3 regions of the Planococcus sp. RAB007_Raresut genome follow, and region 1 is predicted to be linked to each of the others. Evidence: riboswitches for the same ligand, from Rfam matches in the RefSeq annotation. Region 1 holds a riboswitch; each other region holds the start of a gene.
What was found. A riboswitch is a leader RNA that binds a small molecule or an ion and turns the genes downstream of it on or off. The one in region 1 is predicted to bind thiamine pyrophosphate.
Positions count from the first base shown of each region.

Region 2: it holds a riboswitch for thiamine pyrophosphate, as region 1 does, so the genes downstream of both, thiT (energy-coupled thiamine transporter ThiT) here and tenA (thiaminase II) in region 1, are expected to answer to the same signal.
Region 3: it holds a riboswitch for thiamine pyrophosphate, as region 1 does, so the genes downstream of both, tenI (thiazole tautomerase TenI) here and tenA (thiaminase II) in region 1, are expected to answer to the same signal.

Region 1 covers NZ_JBXYIF010000002.1:62,911-67,195, forward strand. Annotated here, with positions in the region: gene AC2Q9J_RS04160 (hypothetical protein) at 269-727, shown strand; gene AC2Q9J_RS04165 (PH domain-containing protein) at 986-1,447, opposite strand; TPP riboswitch at 1,636-1,738, shown strand; gene tenA (thiaminase II) at 1,827-2,522, shown strand; gene thiM (hydroxyethylthiazole kinase) at 2,512-3,324, shown strand; gene thiD (bifunctional hydroxymethylpyrimidine kinase/phosphomethylpyrimidine kinase) at 3,300-4,133, shown strand; gene thiE (thiamine phosphate synthase) at 4,123-4,285, shown strand, end outside.
Region 2 covers NZ_JBXYIF010000008.1:40,773-45,057, forward strand. Annotated here, with positions in the region: gene AC2Q9J_RS15990 (SGNH/GDSL hydrolase family protein) at 1-318, shown strand, start outside; gene yxzF (small protein YxzF) at 364-510, opposite strand; gene AC2Q9J_RS16000 (M20 family metallopeptidase) at 580-1,653, opposite strand; TPP riboswitch at 1,794-1,893, shown strand; gene thiT (energy-coupled thiamine transporter ThiT) at 1,988-2,563, shown strand; gene map (type I methionyl aminopeptidase) at 2,680-3,432, shown strand; gene AC2Q9J_RS16015 (TspO-related membrane protein) at 3,491-4,210, opposite strand.
Region 3 covers NZ_JBXYIF010000001.1:385,452-389,736, forward strand. Annotated here, with positions in the region: gene AC2Q9J_RS01900 (thiazole synthase) at 1-292, opposite strand, end outside; gene thiS (sulfur carrier protein ThiS) at 295-498, opposite strand; gene thiO (glycine oxidase ThiO) at 512-1,639, opposite strand; gene tenI (thiazole tautomerase TenI) at 1,673-2,278, opposite strand; TPP riboswitch at 2,380-2,480, opposite strand; gene AC2Q9J_RS01920 (biotin transporter BioY) at 2,613-3,182, shown strand; gene ilvA (threonine ammonia-lyase) at 3,382-4,285, opposite strand, start outside.

The sequences.
Region 1 (4,285 bases):
GTCTGCAAATCAGTGAACGTTCGTAAAGTTATTTGATATGTTTACGAACGTTCTTTTTCTATTTTTTCGTTGTTTTAGAAGCGTTCGTAAACGTGTACTTTTGCGAACGGTTTTATTTCCAGAATTGTCTTTCTATTAATTCTAATTTTAAGTATATTTAAATTAGGAGTTAAGAATCTATCTGTGGCTTATTCAACTAACGTGGCGGAAATCTTTAATAAGGATATTCATCTTTGCGGTAAAGTTTCATAATAAAGGGGGCGCAAAATTGAAGAGGATTATTTTAGTATTTGGTTTATCGCTGGCATCCGTTTTTATCTTAGGTGCGTGCGGTAATGTGGAGAAAGCTCAACATATTGAGGTATACGTTATTGAAATATTGGAAGAAAACGCTGAAGGTTTTTCCGAAATGACGGGTTACAAGAAAGTAAATGCAATTACCAATACAGAAGCAAGTGAAAATCATGTGGAAACAGATATTAAAGCGATTGAAGACTTTTATGATACAGAAGGAAATTATATACGAACGGAAATCATCCATTCAAGATTTGATAAATCTCATATTACCAAAGCCGAAGACAGTGAAGAACGTAAGGAAGAAATTAAGGAACCATCAACAATCCTAATTCCCAATGAAAGTATGGAAAAATTTAAATTATATGATATGACGAAGGAAGAGAAAGAAAAAGTAAAAGAACATGTATTATCTTTTATGGATATGCTATAAGCCATATTTTGCTTCGAGTGTTTTAGCGGAATAAAACATTATTGCTAAATGGAAGTTCAAATTTTTTATTTTATAACAACAATAAACTTTAACGTAGCCAAATTTTACAAATAGAAACAAAGGACTTACTATTCTTCATTGAATCAGTTTACATATCAATACGGTATCGGAAACCGCACAAATAGAAAGTGCATTCTTTCGAACAGTCGATTAGCAGGCTTGTTAAAGGATTTTTAAATTAATTTATAATAAGTTAAATTATTTCTTCTTACTACCTTTAAAATTGCTATCAATTTTTATATTCGGATTTTGCTTTCTTAATTGTGATATAAATTCAATTTTATTTTTGGGTGAAACCCCTATGGTGTTAAATCTTCCATAATTAATTTCTATTTTATCCATAGACAAAGCAGGATCTGTAAAGGGGTTTTTAGTCTCTCTTACACTATGGAGACCATCTATTTCGATTTCCCGCTTAAAAGGACCGTATTGAATTTTAAGAAATTTATCTTGAATTGTATATCCCGTCCTAAACCATATCCACATGAGACAAAAACCAATTGGAAATAAAATAATAATTTTAATCCATTGCTTATCCAGAAAATCTGGAGTCATCCAAACTCCAAAGTCCGGGAAAAAAACTGGAGGAACAATAAAGAGTATTGAACCCACCCAAAGTATAATCGACATCCACACATCTTTTTTCGAAGGAAAATACATTTTATTCACTTCCTTTCACATATTGATAAGAGAATAAATATTCTTTTTCTATTATTTACGATTTGGAAATTAATCAGTTTCGTTAATTTATCATTTTTATTCCATTCAAAAATATATTTGTGATTTTTCTGACTATGTGATAATCTTTGAGGGAACAACTGAAGAACAACTGAAGAACAACTGAATACATGCACCACTGGGGGAGCCGGTTACCGGCTGAGACGAGCAATGCTCGGACCCTTTGAACCTGATCTGGATCATACCAGCGGAGGGAAGTGGGCGAGCGTATGCCGGATTTCTCTATTCCTTTGCGTATATGATTGCCGCTTTCCTTTACTGGAAAGCGGTATTTTATTTTGCCTGAAAGGGGCTGGAGAAGATGAAATTTACACAGGAAGTGCGGCAAGAGTGCGAGGGGTTATGGCAGGCGAGTTTTGATCATCCGTTTGTGAGAGGGATTGCGGACGGCAGTTTGCCGGTGGAGATATTCCGCTATTACGTTATGCAGGACGCTTATTATCTGACGAATTTTGCGAAGATGCAGGCGGTCGGTGCACTCAAAGCGCCGGACCTCGCCACGACGAAAAGCTTTGCGCATCATTCAGAGCAGACGTGCGCGGCGGAAATGGCGCTTCATGAATCATTCATGGGCATGCTCGGGGTAACAGAGGAAGATTGGAAAAAATTTGAACCGTCTCCGAGTGCCTATGCTTATGTGTCGCATATGTACCGCGCGATGGAAGGGGATCTGGCGGATGTGGTCTCGACGATTCTGCCTTGCTACTGGCTTTATTATGAAATCGGGGAGCGCTTGAAAAATGCCGAGCCTGATCATCCGATTTACGACCGGTGGATCGAGACTTATGGTTCGGAGTGGTTCGGGGAATTGGTGCAGGAGCAGATTGAGCGCATGGACCGTTTGGCGGAAGGGCTGTCGGCCGAGCGGCGGCAGGAACTGAAGGACCGCTTCCGTCGCAGCAGCTATTACGAATGGAATTTCTGGCAGCAGGCCTGGACGATGGAGACGTGGGAATTGCCGGCGCAAGTAAAGGAAGGTGTAGGATATGATCAATAAAATCCGCAGCGAAAATCCGATCATCCATTGCATCACGAATCACGTCGTATCGAATTTCCAGGCGAACGGGCTGCTGGCAATCGGCGCTTCGCCGATCATGGGCGAAGCACAAGAAGAAGTGGAGGAACTGGTCGCCATTTCCCGCGCATTGTCATTGAATATTGGAACCTTGAATAAAGACACACTGGAAAGCATGATGCTTGCCGGGAAAAGAGCGAATAAGGAAAAAATCCCGGTTATTCTAGATCCGGTGGGAGCAGGAGCGACCACTTTTCGGAGAGAAGCCGTCCAGAAGATTTTAACGGAAATCGATGTCCAGGTGCTGCGCTGCAATGCGGGTGAACTGGCTGCAATCGGCGGTGTGGAATGGTCGTCTAAAGGCGTCGATGCCGGTTCGGGCAATATCGATCTGGAGGAACTGGCGACCCGAGTAGCTAAAGAATATAGTTTGGTTGTGGCAGTGACAGGCGAGACCGATATCGTGGCCAACGGTTCGCGGGTGGAAAAAATTGCAGGCGGCGACCGGATGATGAGTTCTGTAACCGGCATGGGGTGCCTGCTCAGTGCTGTCACTGCCGCTTTCACGGCAGTGTCATCTGATGATCCAACAGCTGCTGCGATTGAAGCTCTCAAGTTTTACGGTGCGGCCGGTGAAAAGGCAGCAGCCACTTCGGAAGGACCCGGCAGTTTCCGCGACACATTCCTGGATGTTTTATTCGGCATGGAAATTGAAGAAAACAGCTTCGGCTTTGAAAAAGAGGAAGGAGTGGATGTGCTGTGGCAGCGATCAAGCAGGTATTGACGATTGCAGGTTCGGATTCCGGCGGTGGAGCGGGTATCCAGGCGGATATCAAGACATTTCAGGAACTCGGTGTTTTCGGGACATCGGCTATTACAGCGGTAACGGCGCAGAATACATGCGGCGTGTATGGGGTCTATCCCATGCCTGCTGGCGCAGTAAAAGCACAGCTTGATGCAATCGGAGCGGATTTTGCCATTGCGGCCGTGAAAACGGGGATGCTCTTCGACGCTGAAATCATCGCTGAAACGGCGGCGGGAATCGAACGGCACGGCTGGCATAACCTCGTCGTGGATCCGGTGATGATCGCAAAAGGCGGGGCAACGTTGCTGCAGGGAGAAGCGCTCGAGGCGATGCGGACATTATTATTGCCATTGGCAGCGGTCATCACACCGAATATCCCGGAAGCGGAAATGCTGAGCGGCATGGAAATCCATGGTGCAGCAGACCGGAAAAGAGCGGCTGAACAGATTCTCGCTTTTGGCGCGAAAGCAGTCGTCATCAAAGGGGGACATGCTGATAATCCGTTGATTGCGGAAGATTATTGTCTCGATCAAACCGGTGAATCATTTGTATTGCGCTCTGCGCGCATCCATACGCAGCAGACACACGGCACGGGCTGTACATTCTCAGCCGCTTTAACAGCTGAACTGGCTAAAGGGCAAACTTTGCCGGAAGCTTTGGTGACGGCGAAACGGTTTATCCAGTCGGCTCTTACACATCAATTGCATATCGGTGCGGGGCACGGTCCGACAAACCACGCCGCTTTCCGCCAATTTGCAACGGAAGGGGATGTGCAATTTGTTCAATAAACCCTCTGTTTATTTCATCATGGGCACGCAGAATGCTTCAGGAAAAGACCCTTTAAAAGTGTTGGAAGGAGCTTTAAAGGGAGGCATCACCCATTTCCAGCTTCGTGAAAAAGGAATGGGAGCTTTGCAGGGGCAGGATTTGCTGGAGTTCG
Region 2 (4,285 bases), on a different contig from region 1:
TCGAAAGTTCCGAATCCGGGGGATGTCCACCCGAATTTAGAAGGTTACCAAGCAATGGCCAATGAATTTTTGGCTGAATACCGAAATGGCTGGACGATAGAAAATAGGGAGCTGCCTCCGCTGAATCCTGTAAGCTTTGAAGAAATTCTGCAGGGGCAGGAGGAGCAGGCGGATGAAAGTCTTCAGCCGGATGCCGAAGAAGAGGCATCAACGGAAATCGATGTCGAACAGCCAGCGGAAGATGATCAATCGGCGCAACTGCTTCCAAGTCTCCAATCGGATTATTTAGCTATAAGAACAATCTTGCCAATTATATAAGATAGCAAAAATCCCGCTTCCAAATTGATGGAAGCGGGATTTTTATTATCGTTTTGTCTGTTTTGTTTTATACTGGCTGGTATTTGTTTGTGCGTTGCCTTTGGCTTTCTTTTTATTCATGAATTTACGGATAACCGGATAAGCTATAGGACCGTATTTAATTGCGGTTCTCAATAATCTTCCTACTGCCATATTTATCGCTCCATTCGTTTTATAGATACTATTTAAATGCCCTTTTTAGGGCATCCTTAAACATGGCGCTTAACTTAAGGCATGGGACACAAGAATATCTTTGTACTCATGGACACTTGAGATTTCAACGTATTCAGCGTTGCCGTGCCAGTCATCGCCAGTCGGACCAAACTCGATCGCCCCTTCGCCACCGTTGACCGCGGCATAATAGCGAGTATCGGCAGCGCCGTGCTGACCGAAAAGCACAGGTTCATTGCCTGTATTGCTGCGTATGCTTTCCTGCAACGTCTGAATATAAGGGTTTTCAGCTGTCGTTGTCAGTGCAGGTGTAGTGGAAGAACTGGACTTGTAGTCAAAGTCGATATTAAGTGTCTCGCCGAGTTCCACCATTTGCCGCGTTATTTCTTTAGGGTCCTGACCCGGCATAAAACGGATATCATAGGACATTTCACAAAGCTCCGGAACCATATTATAGCGCTTGCCGGCATTGATGATGGCAAGATTGACGGAAGGCTGCTCATAATACTCAGTCGACTCCTTGCGGAAAGGAAGTTCAGTCATCGCCATATGATATTTCATCGCCTGTTCGATGGCATTAATGCCTTCCCATGGACGGCTGCCGTGTGCTGGCTTTCCTTTGAAAACCATATCCATGTGCAAGATGCCTTTTGACTGCAGCCCGACTTTCAATCCTGTCGGCTCACCGCAAATGACAAAATTGCCGCTGTGCCCTTGGGAGACCAGCCATTCAGAAGTGTTATGCCCGCCAATTTCTTCATCTGTGACGATATGGAGATGGACTTCACGATTTAATTTTTCAGCATCAAGTTCGATGAATGCCTGCATCATGGCGGCTACGCCAGCCTTCATATCCGCGGAACCGCGGCCATACAAGCGGCCAAGCTCCTCCATCGGTGTAAACTGTTCTTCATGGCCGGGGACAACATCGACGTGTCCGTTCCATACCAATTTTTCTGAGCCTTGGCCTTTTTGGGCAGTGAGCATCAAATATCCTTTATTGTCATGGACTTCGACCTTTTCACCATGTTCTTCAAGCCAGCGGGCGCAAAAAAGAAGAGCGTCATTGGCGCCTTCTTTAGTATCGCTTTTGATTTTGATTAAATCCTTCAATAATTCGATCATATAAGCACAGCAGCAATTTCTGCTGCCTTCACCGCCTTTCTGCAACATTTACTTTCTCAATACCCTAATGTGTCCAGATGAAACGAACTTGCATCCCATCTTTATGTCCGTTACAATACAGGTGTTACGAAAATAACTGTATACACCACAAGGGGAGCTTTTGCTGAGAGTGAACGGAACCGTTCTTACCCTTTGAACCTGTAAGTTAATACTTGCGCAGGGATGTGGATGGAAACCTGCCCTTATGCGGCGTCAGGGTCTATCCTGGCGCCGCTTTTCGTATGGTTTTTATTGGCGGCCCTTCTGGTGATGTGCAAACACATGGGAGGAAATCATGAGAAATAAAAAATTATTATTGATGCTCGAAATTGCGATTTTCGGAGCCCTTGGATTTGTCCTGGACTTTATCGCGTTCAGCATGCCTCAAGGTGGATCGGTCAGTCTGGTGATGATTCCGATCATCCTGATGGCGTTCCGCCGTGGAATGGGCGCCGGTATTCTGACCGGTCTCACAGTTGGCCTGCTCCAGCTTGTTACGGGCCGTGTCTATATCGTGCCTCTCTCATTCGGTTTCGCTTTTACACAAGTGACGCTCGATTACTTGGTCGCTTTTGCGAGTGTAGGGGTTGCCGGTATAATGAGATCCGCTTATCTTAAGAATTTACGGAATGGCTCGCGTGGCAAAGCGGTTTCATCGATTGTAGCAGGAGCTTTGATCGGCGCATTTCTGCGCTATATCATCCATGTCATTGTGGGAATCTGGTTCTTCAGTGAATTCGCCACGGGCAATGTTTATATTTACTCGTTTGTGTACAACGCCACTTATATGGTGCCGGCGTTCCTGCTGACAGCATTTGTCTGTTCCATTCTGTTCATAGCAGCTCCAAGATTGATTGATGTGAAAGAATAAAACAAGAAGGCTATCTTATGATAGTCTTCTTTTCTTTGTCCAGACTCCAGCGGCCCCTGTCGCTTTTCTTTTGTGTTATAATTCTTGAATAGAAAAGCTTGAAAGAAGGGTATTTGATGATTGCAACTAATGAAAAAGATATTGAAATGTTAAAAAAAGCAGGACAAATGGTAGCGAAAATCCGTGAGGAGATGAGAGCTGCGACCAAGCCTGGCGTGACTACAAAGGAAATTGATGAGTTGGGCGGACGGTTGTTCGAAGAACTCGGCGGCGTTTCGGGTCCAAAATCCGAATATGATTTTCCAGGATATACTTGCATCAGTGTGAATGAAGAAGTTGCACACGGCATTCCCGGAAAACGTGTTATCAAAGAAGGGGACATCGTCAATATTGATGTATCCGGCTCTTATGAGGGTTATTTTTCCGATACGGGAATTTCTTTTGTAGTAGGAGATGGCCATCCTGAAAAAGAGAAGATATGCGAAGCGGCTGAAAAAGCATTCGAACGGGCGATGACTAAAGTCAAAGCAGGTTCAAAATTAAATCAGATCGGTAAAGCAGTTGAACGGGAAGCGAAAGAGCAAGGCTTGTTCGTCATCAAAAACCTGACAGGCCACGGCATTGGTAAATCACTGCATGAAGCTCCTCAGCATATCCTGAATTATTATGATGCATGGGAAACGACAATCCTTAAAGAAGGAATGGTCCTCGCTGTCGAACCTTTTATCTCACAGAAAGCGGAACATATTATTGAATCTGGCGACGGCTGGACGTTCATTACGCCAGATCAGTCTCTGGTCGCTCAAATTGAACATACAGTCCTGGTGACAAAAGGTGAACCGATTTTATTGACTAAATTAGAAGAATAGAAAAAAGCCTGCATAGCGCAGGCTTTTTTTAATGGAAACCATTTCTCATAAGGCATCATCACTTTTTCTTGATAAGAAGGATTCCTGTAATGATCACCCCGCTCAGGAATAAGGAGGCTGTTGTAACGAGCATTTCATCCAATCCATGTTTGACTGCAATGCCGATGAATGCCCAGACAAATACTAAAGTGAAAGGGATATCGGAGTGATGGAAACGGACATGCAGCGCAAGAGCTGTCGCAACAGTCAGCATGATGACCGCCCATAGCTCGTTGCTAAGGCCCCAGCCTCCCCAATTATAATAAGTCAGTACGTAACTGATATTAGTAATGGTCGCAACACTGATCCAACCCATATTCACTGAAATCGGAAGTCGTTCGGTAAGTTTTCTCTCATTATTATTATATTGAAGATACAGGAGAATAAGAGAACCGAGATAGAGAAGCATCGCTGCTATCGACCAGGCAAAATATTCGTAATGCCAAAGCAGCAGCCAGGTGATGTTTGCTACAGCGCTTAAGATGAAATATAAACTGATGGCTGTCGAAGGAAGTTCTCTCTCTTTCTTATAACGGACCCAGAATCCCACAATCCAGATAGCTAATAGTATGTATATAACTGACCAGATCGAAAAGACATAACCGGCAGGGGTGAACAGAACAGGAAGCCTGTTTGAAATTTCTCCTGTGGTTTGACCGTTGATCGGCAGAATATTGGCTAATGCATTAACTGTAACGATGGCCAGAAAGGCGATTGTCATTAATATCAAACGGAACATCTGTGATCCCTCCTCGCTAACAGTATACCTTTCCTTGTTTCTGACAACAATTAACTGTTAGCTAAAGTGGATAAA
Region 3 (4,285 bases), on a different contig from region 1:
CCACTTTAATCATGTCACAAAGGCCTGATGCCTTAGCCAGTTTTGCAATCCTTACCGCTTCTTCAGCAGTCTTGGCCCCAGCTGTATTTGGTAGTAAGGTATACTTTGAAATATCCAGGTTTTCTAGGAAATTCGGCTGGCTCGCTTCAAATATATTCATTCGTCGGACTGAGAACGTTAGAATCTCTGTACCCGACACATCTACCGCTGCTTTTTGGATCTCAAAGTCTGGATATTTGCCCGTGCCTAATAATAATCTTGATGAGAATTCATGGTTTCCTATCTTCAACATGTTCATCCGCCTCCTACAAAATGGACTAATTCAATTTTATCTTTATCGGAAATCAGAGTTTCTGCATGCTTTTCCTTCTCCAATATTTCAGCGTTTTTTTCAACAATTACTACTTTATTGTTCAACTCAAAATGCTGCAGCAGTTCGGCTATCGTTTTCACTGTATTGGGTACTTCTACTTGATCTCCATTTACCGTCAATATCATTTTCTTCACCTCATTATTGGATTGTTTTCCTGATTGACCGATCTACACGAAAAGGAGATATATCAATTGAAGGAGATTTTCCTTCAATCAAATCAGCCATCACCTCTCCGGTAATCGGAGACAGCAATATCCCATTTCTAAAATGGCCTGTCGCTATAAACAGCCCTTTGTACTCAGGATGTTCACCTAAATAAGGCAAGCCATCTGCCGTTTGCGGACGAATCCCGGTCCACGCTCTTTCCCACTCGCTCTGTGATATGGAAGGCACCAATTTTTTTGCATTCTCCATTAACGAAAAAATCCCCTCTAAAGTGACTTGTTGATTAAATGTATTCGGTACAGAGGTTGCTCCTATAATGATTCTTCCGTCTTTTTTCGGAACAAGATAGCAACCTGGCGTAAAGATTGTACTTGATAATAAGGGAAACTCTGTCCGTACAGAAAAACACTCACCTTTCACAGGATACATTTTGAGCTGTAAGCCTATCTTCATCAACAGCTTCTCGCTCCAAGCCCCTCCTGTTACTACAATGTTGCTGCTCATAAAATCGCCTTCATTCGTAACAACGCCATTGACTTTTCCATTTGCAATATGAAAGGAATGTACTTCTACATATTCTATAATCACGCAGCCAAGTGCTGAGGCAGATTTTAAAAATCCTAAAGCCAACTGCGGAGCTTCTACTTGTCCATCTCTCTCAAGATACATTGCGCCAATTACGTCATTGGACAATGCCGGCTCTCTTCTTCTCGCTTCTTCACCTGTAAGCAACTCGGCAAGTTCCCCGTTCTGTTTATGGATTCCACTGATCCGATGGTGTTCCTGCTGCTCCCGATCAGTTAAGGCAACCCTTAGCATTCCCTTTTTCACAAGTTCAATATCAACACCGCTGATCATATTCAGTTCATCTGCCAAGTCGTTAAACAACGCTCTGCTGGTTCTGGCTAATTGAAAAAGCGGCCCCTCTCCATCCAACTCGGCTTGGGCACCCAGCATCCCGGCTGCCGCTCCAGATGCTTTACTTGCAAGCCGGTCTTTTTCCAGCAATAAAACCTTCATTCCTCTTTTCGCCAAATTAAAAGCTATTGCTCCGCCATTGACTCCGCCACCGATTATAATGGCATCATACGGTTTATTCATTTAAATCTCTCCTTAACCATTGCAAGCGAACTATTATTTAGTTAAATAGGAACGATATTGCAGTACCGCCTGCGAAGGGTTTTCTGCTTCCAATATCCCTGACATTACAGCGACTCCTTGTGCTCCCGCTTCGATAACATCCCTACTATTTGTCGGTTTTATTCCACCAATCGCTATAACTGGGATAGAAATTGATTCAGAAATGAACCTCAACTGTTCTAAGCCTTTGGGAATGAGTCCTGATTTGGATTGAGTTGAATATACATGGCCGAATATTACATAATCAGCACCTTGATGCTCGGCAATTTGAGCTTCTTCAAGGGAATGAACGGAACAGCCAACTGTCAAATCCTCAAATTTTCGTTTTACAATTTCAACAGGCAGCGAATGATAGGCTAAGTGAACTCCTTTCACATTTGAAACACAGGCAACATCCGCCCGGTCATTAATTATTATTTTTGAAAGAGGAACTTTTTTGCTTTTTAAAAGCTCCACCGTCTTATATACTTCTTTTGCTGTTTTCGTTTTTTCACGAAGATGGATGAAATCGATGTCAAAATGAATCCTGCCGATGATATCTGCTAATTGTTCCGGCTCTTGCCTTCCTGTAGAGATAATATGCAACTTTTTAGTTTTCATGTATTTTTTCCTTCACTCCCTTAATGCATAAAAAATACCTGGCAAATAAAAAAACCACTCCAGCGACGGAGTGGTTTCGATCATATTTTAAGAATAGATAAAATACATAGCAACCACTTCCCTACGCTAGTTTCAACTAGATCAGGTTCAAAGGGTCCGGATTGCTCCGTCTCAGTCTCAAAAGACTCCCCTAGTGTTTTTATATTCAGTTTTTTTATGATGCCTAAAAACAGCCTAACATCTCTCCAAATATTTATCTAGTTATTATAGGAAATATGGTAATATATAAGTTAACCAAATTATTTTTTTGGTTAACTTAAAAGGAGAGTGTGACATGACAGAATCAAATGTAAAATTGAGAATGATGATTATTACGGCATTATTTGCGGCAATCATCGGAATCCTGGCGCAGGTAACAATCCCATTGCCGTTAGTTCCCATTACAGGGCAAACACTGGCAATCGGACTGGCCGCAACGATTTTAGGGGCTAAGTACGGAACTTTATCTGTCCTGGTCTACTTGGGGCTGGGGGCAGTTGGAATTCCCGTTTTCGCTCAAATGTCAGGCGGATTAGGCAGCTTATTCGGACCGACTGGCGGCTACCTCTTCGGCTTTATTCCAACTGCTTTTATCATAGGCTATTATCTCGAGAAAACGAGTTACACATTAGCCAATGCCGTAATCGCTAATGTCCTTGGCATGTTTATGGCATTGGCGTTTGGAACAGTCTGGTTGAAGATATTCGCTGATCTTTCATGGACAGGTGCGTTAATGGGTGGATTTGTCCCGTTCATTTTAGTCGGTCTTATTAAAGCCGCGCTGGCTGCGTGGATTGGGATCACAGTAAGAAATCGCTTGAAATCAGCTAATATTTTATATTTGGAAGAGAGAAAGGCTGTTTAAATATAGGCTGGCTGACCATCAACTTACCAATAATAAAAACTGCCGATCTGATTTTAGATCGGCAGTTTTTATTGCTGTAACTATGAATGGTGAACATAAACTCGCTGGAATCTTCGTTTGCATTCACGAGTTTCTTCTATATAAATGTTATCTGTTCAAAAACCACTTTTCTGATTATGCAGTGTTCTGTCTCAGCTGTTTATTTTGCTAAGCTTAAATCCGGCAGTGTTTTAGCCAGGCTCTTATAGAATGGCAATTTTTCAGGGTCTGCATTTCCACCACTGATAATGCAGCCGACCTTTTTTTGGTCAATGGAGATTTTGTTGCATAAAATGGCAGCCAAAGCGGCGGCTCCCGCCCCTTCTGTCAGCATTTTTTCCCTTTCAAGCATAAACATGATCGCATAGGCGATTTCTTCATCAGCCACCGTTACGATATCATCCACATACTTCTCAATGATTGGAAAAGTTACCGCTCCCGGCTCTCTGACTAAAATCCCATCCGCTATCGTGCTGATCGGCAAATATGGTTCCATTTTTTGCCCGGTGAATTTTCGATAGGCAGCAGATGCGCCAGACGCCTGCACACCGATTACCCGAATGGATGGATTGATGGATTTAACAGCGAGAGCAACCCCTGATATCAAACCGCCTCCGCCAACCGGCACAAAGATGATGTCCAATTGGCTGTTTTGCCGAAGCATTTCAAGTGCAATGGTCCCTTGCCCTGCAATTACTTGTTCATCGGCAAATGCATGGACAAACGTGCTGCCGCACCGAATCTTTTCTTCTGCCGCAAATTGATAGGATTCATCATACGTTTCTCCAGCCATTACGATTTCTGCACCGTACTCCTTTGTGGCATTCACTTTCGAAAGCGGAGTGTGCCTCGGCATGTAGATTTTTGACTGGATCCCTTGCAGTGCTGCTGCCAGTGCGACTCCTTGCGCGTGGTTGCCGGCAGAAGCTGCTATAATCCCTTTTGCTGCTTCCTGTCCGGTTAAAGAAGTAATTTTGTTCATGGCTCCCCTTACTTTAAAAGAACCCGTTTTCTGCAGATTTTCCAATTTCAAAAAGATCTTCGCATTCGTCAAGTGATTTAAT